One region of the Streptomyces sp. NPDC052042 genome, then DNA from elsewhere that is predicted to be linked to it. Evidence: riboswitches for the same ligand, from Rfam matches in the RefSeq annotation. Region 1 holds a riboswitch; each other region holds the start of a gene.
What was found. A riboswitch is a leader RNA that binds a small molecule or an ion and turns the genes downstream of it on or off. The one in region 1 is predicted to bind cyclic di-AMP.

Region 1 (4,204 bases):
GCCGCCGAGGGTCCGACGCCCGAGGAAATGGAGCGCGCCCAGGCCCAGTTGGAGCGCGAGTGGCTGGACCGGCTCGGTACCGTCGCGGGCCGCGCCGACGAACTCTGCCGGTACGCCGTGCTGTTCGGCGACCCGCAGCTCGCCCTGACCGCGGTGCAGCGGGTCCTCGACATCACGGCGAAGGAGGTCCAGGCGGTCGCCGAGGCACGGCTGCGTCCCGACAACCGGGCGGTGCTGGTCTACGAACCGGTCGAACCGGCCGAGGCCGCCGATGAGACCGACGCCGACGACACCGACGCGCACGAAGGAGCGGACAAGTGACCGACGCCGCCGCGACTGGAGTTTCGATGCAGTTCCACCCCCAGCCCGCCCCCGGTGTCGCCCGCCCCTGGGCCTTCCCCGCGCCGGAGCGCGGCTCGCTGTCCAACGGCCTCACGGTGCTGCGCTGCCACCGCCCAGGCCAGCAGGTGGTGGCGGTCGAGATCGTCCTCGAAGCCCCGCTGGACGCCGAGCCGGAGGGCCTGGACGGGGTGGCCACGATCATGGCGCGGGCCCTGTCCGAGGGCACCGACAAGCACACCGCCGAGGAGTTCGCGGCCGAACTGGAGCGCTGCGGCGCCACGCTCGACGCGCACGCCGACCACTCCGGCGTGCGGGTCTCCCTGGAGGTCCCGGCCTCCCGGCTGGCCAAGGCGCTCGGGCTGGTCGCCGAGGCGCTGCGGGCCCCCGCCTTCGCCGACAGCGAGATCGAGCGGCTCGTGCGCAACCGGCTCGACGAGATCCCGCACGAGCAGGCCAACCCGGCCCGGCGCGCTGCCAAGCAGCTCTCCAAGGAGCTCTTCCCGGCCACGTCCCGGATGTCGCGTCCGCGCCAGGGGACCGAGGAGACCGTGGGCCGGATCGACGCGCCGGCGGTGCGCGCCTTTTTCGACGCCCATGTCCGGCCGTCCGCGGCGACCGCCGTGGTCGTCGGCGATCTGACCGGCATCGACCTGGAGGCCCTGCTCGCCGACACGCTCGGCGACTGGTCGGGCGACACGGCCGAGCCGCGCCCCGCACCGCCGATCACCGCCGACGACACCGGCCGCGTGGTCATCGTGGACCGCCCGGGCGCGGTGCAGACGCAGCTCCTGATCGGCCGCATCGGGCCCGACCGCCACGACAGCGTGTGGCCCGCCCAGGTGCTCGGCACGTACTGCCTGGGCGGCACGCTCACCTCACGGCTGGACCGGGTGCTGCGCGAGGAGAAGGGCTACACCTACGGCGTCCGGGCCTTCGCCCAGGTGCTGCGGTCCTCGGCCCCGGACTCGGTCACGGGGGCGACCGGTGCCGCGATGCTCGCCATCAGCGGTTCGGTGGACACCGAGTCGACCGGACCGGCCCTGGAGGACCTGTGGACGGTCCTGCGGACGCTGGCGGCCGAGGGACTCACCGACGAGGAGCGCGAGACGGCGGTGCAGAACCTCGTGGGCGTCGCGCCGCTGAAGTTCGAGATGGCGGCGTCCGTCGCGGGCACCCTCGCCGACCAGGTCGAGCAGCGCCTTCCGGACGACTACCAGGCCCATCTGTACGCCCGGCTCGCGGAGACCGGAACGGTCGAGGCGACCGCGGCCGCGGTCAGCGCCTTTCCCGTCGACCGGCTGGTGACGGTTCTCGTCGGCGATGCCTCCCGGATCGAGGAGCCGGTACGGGCCCTGGGTATCGGCGAGGTGTCGGTGGTCGCCGGCTGACGGACGCGCCGTCACGGATCCGGGGCCGACCAGCTCCTCCGGAGCGGTCCCCTCGGCACTGGCCCCTCCGGGACTGGCGGTTCACCTGCCCTCGGCACCGGCCCACCGGCCTGCGGCCGGGCGCGAGGACGAGGAAGACCCCTGTGAGCGATGTCTCACGGGGGTCTTCCTTTCCAGCGGCCGCGGTTCCGGCGCACCCTGTGGGATGCGCTACAGAACGGCTTGTCCGTTTGGTGAACGAACAGGCCCGCGCTTAGCGTCGACCGGGCTGTCCGCCACCCGTACGTCGCGACCGCGACGCACCGGACGGCCATCGCCGAGTCCCCACCGGGCGTGAGCCCAGGGGAGCCGGGGACCCATGCAGTCCCTGGGGTGAATCGGAAGCCTGGACCACGATGAGGCCGGGGCGTCCGTAGGAGACCTTCCTTGCTCCGAACCCGTCAGCTAACCCGGTAGGCGAGAAGGAAGGAAAGGACCAGCCACTTCATGGCGTTCACCCGTTCCACCGGGAAGCACCGAGCCCCCGGCCGGCTGACGCGCGGCGGCGCCAAGGTCGCTGGCGTCGCGGCGCTGGCCACCACCGGCGTCGTCGGAGGGCTCGCCTCCCCGGCCCTCGCGGCGGACACCGAGCCCTCCGCCGTCGGCGACACCGGACTGAACCAGGTCATCGCCATCCAGGACGTCATCGCCGACCGGATCGACGCCCAGGCCGACGCGCAGCAGCACCGGGCCGACGTCGTCGCCGAGGCGAAGGCGGCGGCCCAGCGGAAGGCCGAGGCCGAGAAGCGCGCCCAGGCCAGGGCCGAGGCGAAGCGCGCCGCCGAGGCACGGGCCGAGAGCATGCGTGCTGCCCGCTCCGCCGAGCGCGCCCGTCTGGGCCTCTTCCAGCTCCCGGTCGCCGGCTCCTACGTCACCACCGGATACAAATCCAGCGGTTCGCTCTGGTCCTCGGGCCACCACTCGGGCATCGACTTCCACGCGGCGTCCGGGAGTCCCGTCGTCGCCGTCGGAGCCGGCACGGTCGTCGAGGCGGGCTGGGGCGGTGCGTACGGCAACAACATCGTCCTGCGGATGACGGACGGCACGTACACCCAGTACGGGCACCTCTCGTCGATCGGCGTCCGGGTCGGCCAGAGCGTCGGGGCGGGCCAGCGGATCGGACTCTCCGGCTCGACCGGCAACTCCACCGGACCGCACCTCCACTTCGAGGCCCGGACCGCCCCGCACTACGGATCCGACATGGACCCCGTCGCGTATCTGCGGGCCCACGGCGTCTCCGTCTGACCGACGGCGCCCGGCGAGCCGCTCGCGAACCGCTCTTCGAAGGCCCCGGCATGCCGGGGCCTTCGGCGCTTCCGGCTCTCCCCGCCCATGGACCGCCCCTGCCGCGGCCGAAAAAGGGCGGTGGCCGCAGAGCGTTCACCCCGTTCCCCCACCATCGGAATACGGCCGCGCCGCAGCGCTTCAGGACGAGGCCCCCGGCGCGGCGCATCGCGAGAGGACTGCGGAGCGGGGTCGGGGCGACCTCGCTCGGGGCGACCGCGTGCCACGGGAAGCGGGCCGGCCCCGACCGGGAGACGTGAGGAGCCGCGGTACCGGTCGGCGGTACCGCGGCTCCTTCGCGGGTTCGGCCCCAGGGGCGGTCGCTACGGCAATCGGCCCTCCGGGGATTCCCGGAAGGCCGGACGCGGGCCCGAAAGCCGGACGTGGGTCAGACGGTCTCCGGGAGTTCGTCGAGGCCCTCGGCGACCAGCCTCGCCAGGCGGTCCAGGGCGATCTCGGCGCCGTCCGCCTCGGACGCCAGCACGATCTCCTCGCCTCCTCGCGCGCCGAGACCGAGCACCGCGAGCATGGAGGCGGCGTTCACCGGAGTCCCGTCGGCCTTCGAGACCGTCAGGGGAATGCCGGAAGCCGTGGCGGCACGGACGAATATGGAAGCGGGGCGGGCGTGCAGGCCCTCGGCCCAGCCGACGTTGACGCGGCGCTCAGCCATGGTTCTGCCCTTCATGATTCACTAGTTGTCTAGACCATTCTCTCATGGTGGTGCGCGGTGCTCCGGCCGACCCGCGCCGCACCCGGGAGCAGTGCCGCAATGCCGTTCGGCCCCCCTTAGACTGCCTTGGTCCCGGGAGCTACGCGAGTGGTGGACGAGCCGTAGTCTGTGCCCATGCAGTCCTCGCCGGAGCAGAGTCCGCCCCACGCCTACCCCGACCACTGGGAAGCGGATGTGGTCCTCCGCGACGGAGGCACCGCGCGCATCCGGCCCATCACCACGGACGACGCCGAACGGCTGGTCAGCTTCTACGAGCAGGTCTCCGACGAGTCGAAGTACTACCGCTTCTTCGCGCCGTACCCGCGCCTGTCCGCCAGGGACGTGTACCGCTTCACCCACCACGACTACGTCGACCGGGTGGGGCTCGCGGTCACCGTCGGCGGCGAGTTCATCGCGACCGTCCGCTACGACCGGATAGACG
Region 2 (4,204 bases), on a different contig from region 1:
ATCCGGCATTGGTTCCGTACGCCATGCCGATGGCCACCACGATCAGCCCCACCACGAATGGCCCCATATTGGCGCCCGGCGCCGTATTGAGTACATCCGTGACCGCGAGGATCAGCAGTATCAGAATGGCGGTGCCGATGATCTGGTCCCGTAGTGCTCCCCATTCGGTGACAGGAAGCGCGGTATTGCCGTTGGCGGGCAGAGTGGAGAAGACCGCTTGCGTCTTGATGGTGTGTCCGGGATCCACCCTCGCCAGTGCTTCGGTGTAATTCCAGCGCACCACCAGTGCGGCGACGAAGGCTCCGGCGAGTTGCGCGAGGGAATAGGGCGCGACCTTCTTCCAGGGGAAATCCTTGAACACCGCGAGCGAGAGCGTCACGGCAGGGTTGAGATGAGCACCGCTCAGCCGCCCCGCCACATAGACGCCCAGCGTGACACCGAGCCCCCAGGCCCAGGCGATGCTGTCGTGGTTACCGAGTCCGCCCGGCGGTTCGGTCAGCGCACCGCCGGCCGCGACCTGGGCCACCACGCCGCAGCCGAAGAGGACGAGAACCATCGTTCCGACGAATTCCGCCGCGAGTTCCCCGCCCAGGCCCGACAACACGCGCCGCTGCATGGGGTTCTCGCTTCCTGTCAGGGCACGGGCCGTCGGCGGCATTGATCCAGAAATGAGCGTAGATGCATGGTTCCGCTTCCGCCTGCGATGGCGAGGCGTTGGTGTGAGGGCGAGGCATTGGTGTGAAGGCGGGACCCGACGTGCCCGACGGTGCGGACGACGCCCGGGGCGGGTGTCGTGCGACCCGAGGCGCGGGTGCTCGACATGACGCCGGGCCGGTCTCGGAAGGGTGGGGGGCTGGTGTCGTGCGGCGCGAGGAGAGGCATCCGCCATTGGCGCGCATACGGCCGCGACTGCGCACGAGAGCCTCGACGCCGTGGTGGGCGGCCGTCGGCAGGGAGCACTCACCAGCCGCGTCTTTGCGCTCGGACCCGGAGGCGTGCCCGCCGGACGGCGGCGGGACGCTGTTGTCCGGCGGGCGGCGTCGGGGCCATACGGCTGCCGCCCTCGACGGCGCCCCGCTCCGCGCGCCCTGGCCGACCTCCGGGCCTCGCCCGCCCGTCTGCGCGAGGTGCGCCGGCGGCGTGAGGGAGGGAGTGAGGCCCGTTGGGTGCCGCCGTGCCCCGTACCCTCGCCGGCCCCCGGACCTGCGCGTTTTCACCGGCCGAGGCGGCCGTGAGTCACGGACGGGGGGCGTGCCGGGCCGTCCCGAGAGCTCTGCTCGCTATCTCCGGACGAGTGAAATGTCCAATTTGGGAGCGTATGAAGCGAATTGCAAATTTGGTAACTAAAAAATGACTTAGGTGCATGTTGGGGAGTTTGGCCTCCAGGCGGAATGCCCCTTTTGTCACTTCGTGGCGTGAGTCACTCACAAGCCTTCCGGAAAGCCGGGCCGTGCCCTGGCTCCCCTTGTCGCACAAGGGGGAGTGGGTTCGCGCTGTGAGCTGGGTTACTAAGAATTACGTGAATTGATCAAGTGAATCAATTGTGATCAAAAAATGAGGGCTTGTTCCGTTCCGCTTTTCTCGCCTACGGTCACCGTCAATCCGGACGGAACGCCGAATCCTGCCGCCGTCCGAGAAACCGACCACTCATGACGGCAGGAGCGGGGGAACCAGGTAGGCCGCCGGTCCGGTATACGGAACGGCTCGGGGTGAAGTCGCATTCCCGTGCGACCAGACATCTCCAGTCTGAACCCGACAGCTCACCTCGCAGGCGACGGAGAGGAATTCACCATGACCGCAAAGGGCACGCGCCGTCGCCGTTCGTCCACTTCGCTGACCCGTGGCATCGTCGCCGCGGCCGGTGTCGCCCTGGTGCTTCCGCTGATCGGAGCGGGTTTCGCCGAGGCCGCTCCGACTCAGGCCACCACCGGAAAGGCTGCGGTGTCGACCGCCGTGAGCACCAGCGTTTCCCCGCAGAAGGCCGCGACCGTCACGCATTCCGTGATCTCCGGAGAGACCCTCTCCAAGATCGCGCAGAGCTACTCCCTCAAGGGCGGCTGGCAGAAGCTGTACGAGGCCAACCGGGAGACCATCGGGAGCGACCCCTCCCTGATCCACCCCGGAATGGAGCTGGCCGTAGGCGCCCAGTCCGGCTCGAAGGCCGCCGCCGGCGCCTCCGGTGCCTCGTCCGCGACCGTCACCGCCGCACCGGTCTCGTACTCGAACAACCTGGACGGCTGGATCAGGGAATCGCTCGCCATCATGGCCAAGCATGGAATTCCCGGCAGCTACGACGGCATCCACCGCAACGTCATCCGCGAGTCCTCCGGCAACCCCCGGGCCATCAACAACTGGGACTCGAACGCCGTCGCCGGAACGCCGTCCAAGGGTCTGCTCCAGGTCATCGACCCGACGTTCCGTGCCTACCATGTGCCCGGCACCGTGTTCGACAGCTACGACCCGGTCGCCAACATCACCGCCGCGTGCAACTACGCCGCGGACAAGTACGGCTCCATCGACAACGTCTTCGGCGCCTACTGACGCACACCGGCACCGGCCCGGTCGCCGGCCGGGAACACGACGGGATGCGCCCCTCGGGAAGCCGCACGGCTCCCCGTGGGGGCGCATCCCGTCTCGTACCGGGCCCCCGTCGCACCGCCCGCCGGGCGGGGCCTGCCTCGCCCGTGGTCACTCCAGGGTGCTGCCCGTCGGCCGTTCCGGCCGCCGCAGCGGCGGTCTGGGGACCGTCGCCGCCGAGCCCTCCCGGACGGAGTGCACCGCCGCGTCGTGGAGGCGCCGGCTGTCCTCCTCCGAACGACAGGGCACGGGGCTGCCCGACATGGTGAACCAGTCGATCGCACCCGTGTACTGCACGGTCACCTGAGCCGTGTCGTCGGCCCAGGTCGTGTGCACGGTCAGGTCCCCGGTCAGGACGCCGACCTCGTCCGTGAGCACGCCGCCGTGCCCCGAGAACACACCACGAGTCGTCCATGACGCCCAAGCCATGTGTCCAGGCTGGCACCGGGTCCGCGGATGCGCGACTCGTGGGAACCTGTGTGCCCGACCGTGCATGCCACGTCGCCAGGGGTTACGGCCCGCGCGCGGACGGCTCCGGGGCGCTCCGGGGCGCTGCCCCCGGTCCGCCATGCGAAACGCGCGGAACTTTCCTTCCGGGCCGGCTGCGGTTCCCGCACCCTCCGAACTCCCGCAGTTTGACGCACTTTTAACATCGAACCGTTGAATCGTTGCTCCAAAACAACGAATTCCGAAGGTAAATAGCTCTTGACCTACGGAACTCGTCAGGATTGCATGTCGCGCTGGGAGCGATGAAACCACTCACCACGTCCTCGTCTGGAGGCGATACCGCTCCCGTGCTCACACCTCGCATCTGTTGATCGGAAATGCACGATGACCGAAACGCTCAGCGCTCCCCAGGCGCTCGCGCCGGCGACCGGCCCCACCCCGCAGAAGCTCAAGCGTTCCATCGGCGTCGTGGGCGGAACACTGCTCACGCTGTCCTGCGTGACGCCCGCCTCGACCCTCTTCGTGGTCGTACCGGACCTGTTCTCCAGCCTCGGCACCTACACCGCCCTCACCATCGCCATCGGCTCCCTGCTCTGCATCGCGGTCGCCTTCTGCTACTCGGAACTGGGCACCCTGATCCCGAGCGCCGGGGGCGAGTACGCGATGGTGTCGACCATGGCGGGGCGGCTGGCCGGATGGCTCGTCTTCGTGCTGTCGCTGCTGGTCGTGATGATCGTGCCGCCCGTCATCGCCATGGGCACGGCCGACTACCTCGCCCCGGTGGTGCACATCCCGGCCTCCGTCGCGGGCGCCGGCGTCATGCTGCTGGCCACCCTCGCCGGTCTGCTGGACCTGCGGGCCAACGCCTGGATCACCGGGATCTTCCTCGTCCTCGAAGTGATCGCCGCGGCCGTCGTCGCCGTACTCGGCTTCGCGCACTCCGAGCGCGGGGCCTCGGCCCTGGTGCACGGCCAGGTCGCCTCGTCGAACGGTACGACCTCCACGGTCACCGCGATGATGGTGGTCTCGGGACTCGCGATCGCCCTCTTCATCACCCAGGGCTTCTCCACGGCCGTCTACCTCTCGGAGGAGCTGGAGAACCCGCGCCGCAACGTGGCCCGCACCGTGCTGGCCACCCTCGCCATCTCCTCGGCGGTCATCCTCGTCCCCGTCATCGCCA
Region 3 (4,204 bases), on a different contig from region 1:
GCGGCCCCGGCGAAGGCGAGGGCGGCCGCGGTGCGGGCAGCGGTTCCGGTGTAGGGGCGCTGCTTGGGTTTCCGATGCGCTGCCACGGGGTCGTGCGTCCTTCCTGACGACTGCCCGCCGGGGACTACCGGCGGGCCCGCCCGAGACCCGGCGGCGGGGCACCGGAAGGGGAGCGGGCCGCCGCCGCGGTTCTCGGCGGGGCGACCGGCGCTCCGTCCGGATGCGGAGCGGGGGTGTGGCCGGTCGCCTGGTCAGGGACGCTATGCCCAGGGCACGGGAAAGAGTCGTAATGACGCTCATTGTCTGAATTTGACGCGACACTGTCGTCAATCGACCAGAGGAAGTGCGCCAGAGTCGGGCAATTGGTGCAGACACGAGTGAGGATCCTGGAACGTGCACCTGCCCGCCGAGTGGTGATATGGGCAAGGCTAGGCTGCGCCCATGGACGTACTCATTCATCTCCTGGTCGCCCTGCACATCGTCGGTATCGCCTCGCTGCTGGGCGGTTTCCTGACTCAGATGAAGGCCATGGGCGCGGGCACGGCCCGATTCGTTCCGGCGATGCTGCACGGTGCGCTCACGATGCTGATCACCGGCGTCGCGCTCGTCGGCCTCCACCAGGCCCAGGGCCACGAGGTGAACAACATCAAGGTCGGCGTGAAGCTGCTGGTCCTGGTCGTCATCCTCGCGCTCGTCTACATCAAGCGTGACGAGGAGAAGGTCGACAAGGGCGCCTTCGGGGCGGTGGGCGGGCTGACCCTCGCCAACATCCTCATAGCCACGCTCTGGGTCTGAGCCCCCGCCTCCGCCGCGCGGGCCGTTCGCCCCTGCCGGGCGAGCCCGCCTCCGGCGCGCAGGCCCCGCCGCCGCGCCGTGCGAGCCCCTGCCGGGTAGTCCCGCAGGGGCTCGCCGCCGTTTTCGGGGCCGTCGGCTACGCCGGGCGTACGCTGCCGTAGATCGGCATGTAGTAGATCGACTCCTCGCGCACGTTCGCCCCCGGCTTGGGCGCGTGGATCATCATCCCGTCGCCCTTGTAGATGCCGACGTGGCTGATGTCGTCGTAGAAGAACACGAGGTCGCCCGGGAGCAGGTTCTCGGTGGCGACACGGGTGCCCACGCCGACCTGGTCCCAGGTGGTGCGGGGGAGGTTCACGCCCGCGGCCTTCCACGCCGCCTGGGTGAGCCCGGAGCAGTCGTACGAGGACGGGCCGGTCGCGCCCCAGACGTAGGGCTTGCCGATCTGGGCCGCGGCGAAGGCGAGCGCCTTCTGCGCCTTGGCCGTGGTGCCCGTGCCCGTTCCAGTCCCCGTGCCCGTGCCCGTGCCGGTCCCCGTGCCCGTGCCGGTTCCTGTGCCGGTTCCTGTGCCCGTTCCGGTTCCTGTGCCTGCGTCGGTGTCCGTTCCGCGGGAGGACTCCTTCTCCGCGGCCCGGCGTTCCGCCTCGGCGGCCTGCCGCTCAGCGAGCTCCCTCGCCTTGCGCCGGGCCTCGGCCTCCTTCTTCCGTTCCAGCTCCGCGAGCCGCGCCTTCTCCTCCGCGGTCAGCTTCGACAGCAGAACGCGCGCCTCGCCCAGCCGCTTCTGGACGTTCCGCTTGCTCTCCCGCAGCGTGTCCTGCGTCTCGGTCAGCTTCTCCAGGCTCTGTACCGCCTCGGCACGCTTCTTCGCCGTCCTGGTCTGCTGCTTGCGGAACTCCGCTATCGCCTGCTGCTGCCGGCTGGTCATCCGCTCCAGCAGCTGGCTCTGGTCGAAGTACGCCTGCGGGTCGTCGGCCAGGAAGAAAGTCGCGCTCGGCGCGATGGTGCCGGAGCGGTACTGGGCGGCGGCGTAGGTACCGAGCGTGGTGCGGGCCTCGTTGAGCTTGTCGGCGCGCCTGGCCACCTCGTCCAGCAGGTCGTCGACCTTCGCGCGCTGGGTCGCGGAGGCCTCCTTCGCCCGGTTGTACTGCTGGGTCGCGGTGCCCGCCTGCCGGTAGAGGTCGTCGACCTGCTTCTGGACCTCCTCGATGCCCGGCCGTGGGGCGGGCGCGGCCGTGGCGCTCTGTGTGGAGAACAGGGTCACGGACGCCAGAGCCGCCGTCGTGAGCCCGACGGCCGGTCCGGTGGTGCGCACCCGGGTGCGCGGTTTGCGATGCGACGCCAAGGCCGGCATCTCCTTCCGTGGGCCGCCTGCCGGGTTAGCTGTCGGGTTCGGGCGGAAACGGAAGGCTGCCCTACGGTCCGCGTGGGGTAAGGACCGATTCACCCCGGTATGCATATGGGTCCCCGGCTCCGAACTCCCATGGCGGCAGTCCGGATTCGGCGAGGGCGCCCGCTTGGCGTGGTTCGCCTCAGGGGGTACGGTCGCCCGGTCCGAGCACGCTAGCCAACCCGTGGTGCCGCTGTGAAGGTCGATGTTCGATTTGTCCGATACATTTTCGTGACCTTCGCCGCGTCCGCACCCTCCGCGTGGTCGCGCGGTGCATCGCAAACCGCGCACCCGCCGGGGATGACGGGACGGCCCATTAGACTCGATGAGCGATGAGCAGCCTCTTTGATGACAGCTTCCTGGCCGGTCTCCAGCACGCGGAGGACGGGCCCCCGCCGCCCCCCGAGGACCTCGGACCCGAGCACGTGCCGGAGGATCTCTTCGCGGGCGTGTTCGACGGGCCCCCGCCACCCAGGGACGCGTACTACCGCGACGGAGCGCACCGCCCCGTCGTCGACCCCGCCGCGCTCCTCGACGGGCTGAACGACGAGCAGAGTGCCGCCGTGGTCCACGAGGGCTCGCCCCTGCTCATCGTCGCCGGAGCGGGATCCGGCAAGACCCGCGTACTGACCCACCGCATCGCCCACCTCCTTGCCACGCGCGGGGTGCACCCCGGCCAGATCCTGGCGATCACCTTCACCAACAAGGCCGCGGGCGAGATGAAGGAGCGCGTCGAACAGCTCGTCGGCCCCCGCGCCCACGCCATGTGGGTCATGACGTTCCACAGCGCGTGCGTGCGCATCCTGCGCCGCGAGTCGAAGAAGCTCGGTTTCACCTCGTCGTTCTCGATCTACGACGCCGCAGACTCCAAGCGGCTGATGGCCCTGGTCTGCCGCGATCTGGACCTCGACCCGAAGCGCTTCCCGCCGAAGTCGTTCACGGCCAAGGTCTCCAACCTGAAGAACGAGCTGATCGACGAGGAGACCTTCGCCGGGCAGGCCGCGGACGGCTTCGAGAAGACCCTCGCCCAGGCGTACACGATGTACCAGGCGCGGCTGCGCGAGGCCAACGCGCTGGACTTCGACGACATCATCATGACGACGGTCCACCTGCTCCAGGCGTTCCCCGACGTCGCCGAGCACTACCGCCGCCGCTTCCGTCACGTCCTGGTCGACGAGTACCAGGACACCAACCACGCCCAGTACACCCTCGTACGCGAACTGGTCGGCCCGGCGGGCGAGGGCGACGCCCCCGCCGAGCTGTGCGTCGTCGGTGACGCGGACCAGTCGATCTACGCGTTCCGGGGCGCGACGATCCGCAACATCCTCCAGTTCGAGGAGGACTACCCGGACGCGACCACGATCCTGCTGGAGCAGAACTACCGCTCCACACAGACCATCCTGTCCGCCGCCAACGCCGTCATCGAGCGCAATGAGAACCGCCGCCCCAAGAACCTCTGGACGAACGCGGGCACGGGAGCCGGGATCACCGGCTACGTCGCCGACACCGAGCACGACGAGGCGCAGTTCGTCGCCGACGAGATCGACCGGCTGACCGACGCGGGCGACGCCAGGGCCGGCGATGTCGCCGTCTTCTACCGGACGAACGCGCAGTCCCGTGTCTTCGAAGAGGTCTTCATCCGGGTCGGCCTGCCCTACAAGGTCGTCGGCGGGGTGCGCTTCTACGAGCGCAAGGAGGTCCGGGACGTCCTGGCCTACCTCCGGGTCCTCGCCAACCCCGAGGACGCCGTCCCGCTGCGCCGCATCCTCAACGTGCCCAAGCGCGGCATCGGCGAGCGCGCTGAGGCGATGGTCGAGGCCCTGTCCCTGCGCGAGAGGATCACCTTCCCGCAGGCGCTGCGCCGGGTCGACGAGGCGTACGGCATGGCGGCCCGGTCGGCCAACGCCGTCAAACGGTTCAACACGCTGATGGACGAGCTGCGCACCGTCGCCGAATCCGGGGCGGGCCCGGCGGTGGTCCTGGAGGCCGTCCTGGAACGCACCGGCTACCTCGCCGAACTCC
Region 4 (4,204 bases), on a different contig from region 1:
AGACCACAGGTGTGGAAGCGGCTGAAGCGGCGCGGCGGACACGCCGGTGCCGGTGGCGTCGGCGCCAGACGGTTCGTGCGCATGCTGCCGATCCTGATGATCATCGGGGGGCTGCTGTTCGATCTGTTCACCCCGTCGGTCTTCACCGCCATTCCGCTGTTCGTGGCGGCGCCGCTGATCGCCGCGCCGTTCTTCTCGCTGTCCACCACCGTGCTCACCGGCATCGCCTCGATGCTGGCCGTCATCGCGCTCCGGCTGGCATCCGACTCGCTGCCGGCGGCTGTTCCACTGATCGAGCTGCTCACCCTGGCGACCGTCTCGGTGCTCGCGGTGGTGATCAACCGGGTGGTGTGGCGGAGCAACGAGCAGTTGGCCTCCGCCCGTGTCATCGCGGAGCGGGCCATGCGGGCGGTGCTGCCGAAGCCCTCCGACCGGATCGGTGGGCTGCATGTGGCGGCACGGTACGAGGCGGCGCAGGCCGACGAGTTCGTCGGCGGCGACCTGTACGCAGTGACGGACACCCCGTACGGAGTCCGGCTGGTGGTCGGCGATGTGCGGGGCAAGGGGCTCGACGCCGTGGAGACGGTGGCGGTGGTCATCGGGGCCTTCCGGGAGGCGGCCGAACAGGAACGCTCGCTGGAGGGCGTGGCGCGGCGCCTGGAGCGCGCGCTGGTGCGGGAGTGGGGCACCCGCCGGGGCGGTCCCGACGCCGTCGAGGGCTTCACCACCGCCGTGCTGGCCGAGATCCCGGCCGGCCTGTGCCAGGTGCGGATCGTCAACCGCGGCCACCCCGAGCCGATCCTGCTGTACCCGGACGGGAGGCTGGACGTACTGGAGCCCTCGATGCCCGCGCTGCCGCTCGGGATGGACCTGGGCGCGTGGCCCGACCGGGCGGACGCGTGGGAGCTGCCGCCGGGGGCGACGCTGCTGCTCTACACCGACGGCCTCTCCGAGGCGCGGAACGCGGACGGGGTCTTCTACGATCCGGCGGCCCGGCTGCGCGGGCGGATCTTTCCCGGGCCGGAGGAACTGCTGTCCGCGTTGACCGACGACGTACGGCGGCACACGGGGGGCGAGACGACCGACGATCTGGCCCTGCTCGCGGTCGTACGCCCCGCGGAAGGGCAGCCGGAGCGGCGCAGGACCGTCCGGATCGTGGGGCCGGACCCGATGTGACGGTCGGTCCGGCTGGTTCGGGCGGTCGGCGGGGTGCGAAGGGCGGAGGGCTCGGGGGCCGGGGCGGCCAGTCGGAGGGGGATCGGGCGGGCAGCGGTGTTCCGGAGGGGCGGGGAGTCGGCAGGGCCGGGCCTGCAACCGTCTGTAATCGAAAGGCGTCGCTCCGCATAACAATTGACGCAACGTCAGAAAATAGATAACGGTTGAGGCACGATCAACTCGTCTGATTACGCCCCGAGATGTCCATTAAAGTCCAGGCCGTGGGCGTGAACGATCGGTGGGAGCGGCTTGGAATCAGGGGCGGGTGTCTATTAACGTTCGATAACGCAGCGCGGTCGTCCCAGCCGTCGTCAGAGGCGGCACCGTGCGCGAGCGCCGAATTCCGCAAGGGAACCGGGGAACCAACACCCTGGGGTGAATCGGACATCCGGGTCTCGTGAGAGACGCGGAGCCCGTAGGAGACCTTCCTGCTCCGAACCCGTCAGCTAACCCGGTAGGCGAGAAGGAAGGAAAGGAGTGCGCCCCCGTGGCGTCCAACAAGCCTGCCCCCGAGGCCCCCACCCGGCTCGACTCCGCGTTCGGTGCCGACTTCGGCCCCGGTTACGGCGCGGGCCCCGGCTACGGCTCCGGTGCCGCCTACGGCTCCGACCACGGAACGATCGGCATGGCGGCGGTGCCCGGTGCCGGTCTCGGCGCCGTGGACCAGGGAGGCGAACCGGACGTGGCCGCCACCGCGGCCTTCTCCGGCGTCGACTTCCGCGTCGACGGCGACTCCGGTTCCGAGCGTGGCTGGGAGGAGTGGAACCCCACCGAGGAGTCCGTCCGCCCGGTGCGCGGCAGGCACCGCGTCACCAAGCAGCGCAGCGGACTCGCCCGCAGCTCCGCGGTACTCGGGGTCGGCGTCATCGCGGCGGTCGGTGCGGGCGGCATGGCCACCGCACAGGGCAAGCCGCCGGTCTCCATCTCCCTTCCCGACGCCATCACGGACAAACTGCCCGACGCCAAGTCCCTTCCCGGCGTGGGCTCCCTTCTCTCCGACGACTCCGAGAACGACGGAGCCGAGGCCGACACCGCCCCGCTCACCACCGCCGGTATCACCACCGCGGAGGCCGAGCAGGGCACGACCGACGCGGGCGAGGCGCTCCGCGCCCGTATCCTCCAGCAGGCCGAGCAGCAGCAGGCCGCCGCCGACGCCGAGGCCAGGGAGGCCCAGGAGAGGGCCGCCGCGGAAAAGGCCGCCGCCGAGGCCAAGAAGCAGCAGGACGTCGCCGAGGCCAAGGCCGCCGCCGAGAAGAAGAAGGCGGAGGAGGCCAGGAAGAAGGCCGAGGAGGAGGCCAGGAAGAAGGCCGAGGCCCTGCGGCTCGCCAAGCTCGCCGCCAGCTACGCCATCCCGACCAGCTCGTACACGATCACCTCGACATACGGGCAGGCCGGCACGATGTGGGCCTCCGGTCACCACACCGGCCTCGACTTCGCGGCGCCGACGGGCACCCCGGTCAAGGCCGTTCACGGAGGCACCATCACGTCGGCGGGCTGGTCCGGTTCGTACGGCTACCGCACGGTGCTGGAGCTGGAGGACGGCACGGAGGTGTGGTACTGCCACCAGTCCTCGATCGGTGTGGGCATCGGTCAGAAGGTCTCCACCGGGGAGACCATCGGCCGGGTCGGCGCGACCGGCAATGTGACGGGCCCGCACCTCCACCTGGAGGTCCACACCGCGGACGGCACGGGCGTGGACCCGATGTCCTGGCTGCGGGGCAAGGGCCTCAACATCTGAGCACGTCTCCGGGCCCGTTCGGGTCCTTGTGCGACCTGAGCGGATACGCGGTCCCCGTACCCCGAGACGTCGTGCGGTCCTGGCGACCCCAGCCGTCCGGCCGTCCGGGGGACCGTCCATCGGCCGTCCCCCGGGCGGCCGATGGACGGAATACCCGATCGACGGGAACACGTTGATCCACGCATGACTTCTCTTCGCAAGCTGGGCTCTTCCGATCTGCACGTCTTCCCGCTCGCCCTCGGCGGCAATGTCTTCGGCTGGACGGCCGCCGAGGCGCAGTCGTTCGCCGTGCTGGACGCCTACACGGCGGTGGGCGGCAACTTCATCGACACCGCCGACGCCTACTCCGCCTGGGTGCCGGGCAACGAGGGCGGCGAGTCGGAGACCGTCATCGGCAAGTGGCTCGCGGCACGCCCCGACCGCTCCGATGTCCTCATCGCCACCAAGGTCGGCTCCCACCCCTCTTACAAGGGGCTCTCCGCCGCCACCATCAAGGCGGCGGCGGACGAGTCGCTGCGCAGGCTCGGCAGGGACCACATCGACCTCTACTACACGCACTTCGACGACGAGTCCGTTCCGGTCGAGGAGATCATCACCGCCCTCGACGGGCTGGTGAAGGCCGGCAAGGTGCGGGAGATCGCCGCGTCCAACATCAGCCCCGAACGGCTCCAGGCGTCCGTGGACTTCTCGGAGCGCGAGGGGCTGGCCCGTTACGTCGCCCTCCAGCCGCACTACAACCTGGTCTCCCGCGACACGTATGAGGGCGCGCTCCAGGACACGGCCGCCCGGGCCGGGCTCGCCGCCGTCCCGTACTACGCCCTGGCCTCCGGTTTCCTGACCGGCAAGTACCGCGCGGGGGCCCAGGTGGAGAGCGTGCGTGCGGGCAGCGCGGCGAAGTACCTGGAGTCGGAGCGGGGGCGTAAGGTCCTCGCCGCACTCGACCGTGTCGCGCAGGCCCATGACGCGCAGGTCGCGACCGTGGCGTTGGCCTGGCTCGCGTCCCGGCCGACCGTCGTCGCGCCGATCGCCTCGGCCCGTACGGTCGAGCAGCTGCCCGCCCTGACGGCCGTCGCCGACCTCCGGCTGACCGAGAAGGAACTGGCCGACCTCACCGAGGCGTCCGCCTGACCGTTCGCCCGGCCGTCCGGTGGGCCTGACGGGCGGATCCCGGCCCTCGGCCGCACTCCGCCCGCGGCCCCGTTCCCGTCCGTGGCCGACCCCGCCGCGCGGGCGTCGTCGGCGCACTACCCG

Region 2: linked by a shared signal. The riboswitch ahead of ACIHCL_RS10115 (transglycosylase SLT domain-containing protein) and the one ahead of ACIHCL_RS11680 (M23 family metallopeptidase) in region 1 are both predicted to bind cyclic di-AMP.
Region 3: linked by a shared signal. The riboswitch ahead of ACIHCL_RS07195 (NlpC/P60 family protein) and the one ahead of ACIHCL_RS11680 (M23 family metallopeptidase) in region 1 are both predicted to bind cyclic di-AMP.
Region 4: linked by a shared signal. The riboswitch ahead of ACIHCL_RS19190 (M23 family metallopeptidase) and the one ahead of ACIHCL_RS11680 (M23 family metallopeptidase) in region 1 are both predicted to bind cyclic di-AMP.

Annotation. Positions count from the first base shown of each region.
Region 1 is NZ_JBIUBU010000005.1:103,529-107,732, forward strand. Features, by position in the region: gene ACIHCL_RS11670 (M16 family metallopeptidase) at 1-321, shown strand, start outside; gene ACIHCL_RS11675 (M16 family metallopeptidase) at 348-1,730, shown strand; cyclic di-AMP (ydaO/yuaA leader) riboswitch at 2,035-2,203, shown strand; gene ACIHCL_RS11680 (M23 family metallopeptidase) at 2,217-3,014, shown strand; gene ACIHCL_RS11685 (HPr family phosphocarrier protein) at 3,442-3,723, opposite strand; gene ACIHCL_RS11690 (GNAT family N-acetyltransferase) at 3,898-4,204, shown strand, end outside.
Region 2 is NZ_JBIUBU010000004.1:147,797-152,000, reverse strand. Features, by position in the region: gene ACIHCL_RS10120 (MIP/aquaporin family protein) at 1-616, opposite strand, end outside; cyclic di-AMP (ydaO/yuaA leader) riboswitch at 1,603-1,787, shown strand; gene ACIHCL_RS10115 (transglycosylase SLT domain-containing protein) at 1,792-2,541, shown strand; gene ACIHCL_RS10110 (hypothetical protein) at 2,689-3,006, opposite strand; gene ACIHCL_RS10105 (APC family permease) at 3,409-4,204, shown strand, end outside.
Region 3 is NZ_JBIUBU010000002.1:427,524-431,727, forward strand. Features, by position in the region: gene ACIHCL_RS07185 (NlpC/P60 family protein) at 1-86, opposite strand, end outside; gene ACIHCL_RS07190 (hypothetical protein) at 442-795, shown strand; gene ACIHCL_RS07195 (NlpC/P60 family protein) at 932-2,146, opposite strand; cyclic di-AMP (ydaO/yuaA leader) riboswitch at 2,145-2,308, opposite strand; gene pcrA (DNA helicase PcrA) at 2,515-4,204, shown strand, end outside.
Region 4 is NZ_JBIUBU010000010.1:257,527-261,730, forward strand. Features, by position in the region: gene ACIHCL_RS19185 (PP2C family protein-serine/threonine phosphatase) at 82-1,176, shown strand; cyclic di-AMP (ydaO/yuaA leader) riboswitch at 1,540-1,691, shown strand; gene ACIHCL_RS19190 (M23 family metallopeptidase) at 1,703-2,953, shown strand; gene ACIHCL_RS19195 (aldo/keto reductase) at 3,137-4,081, shown strand.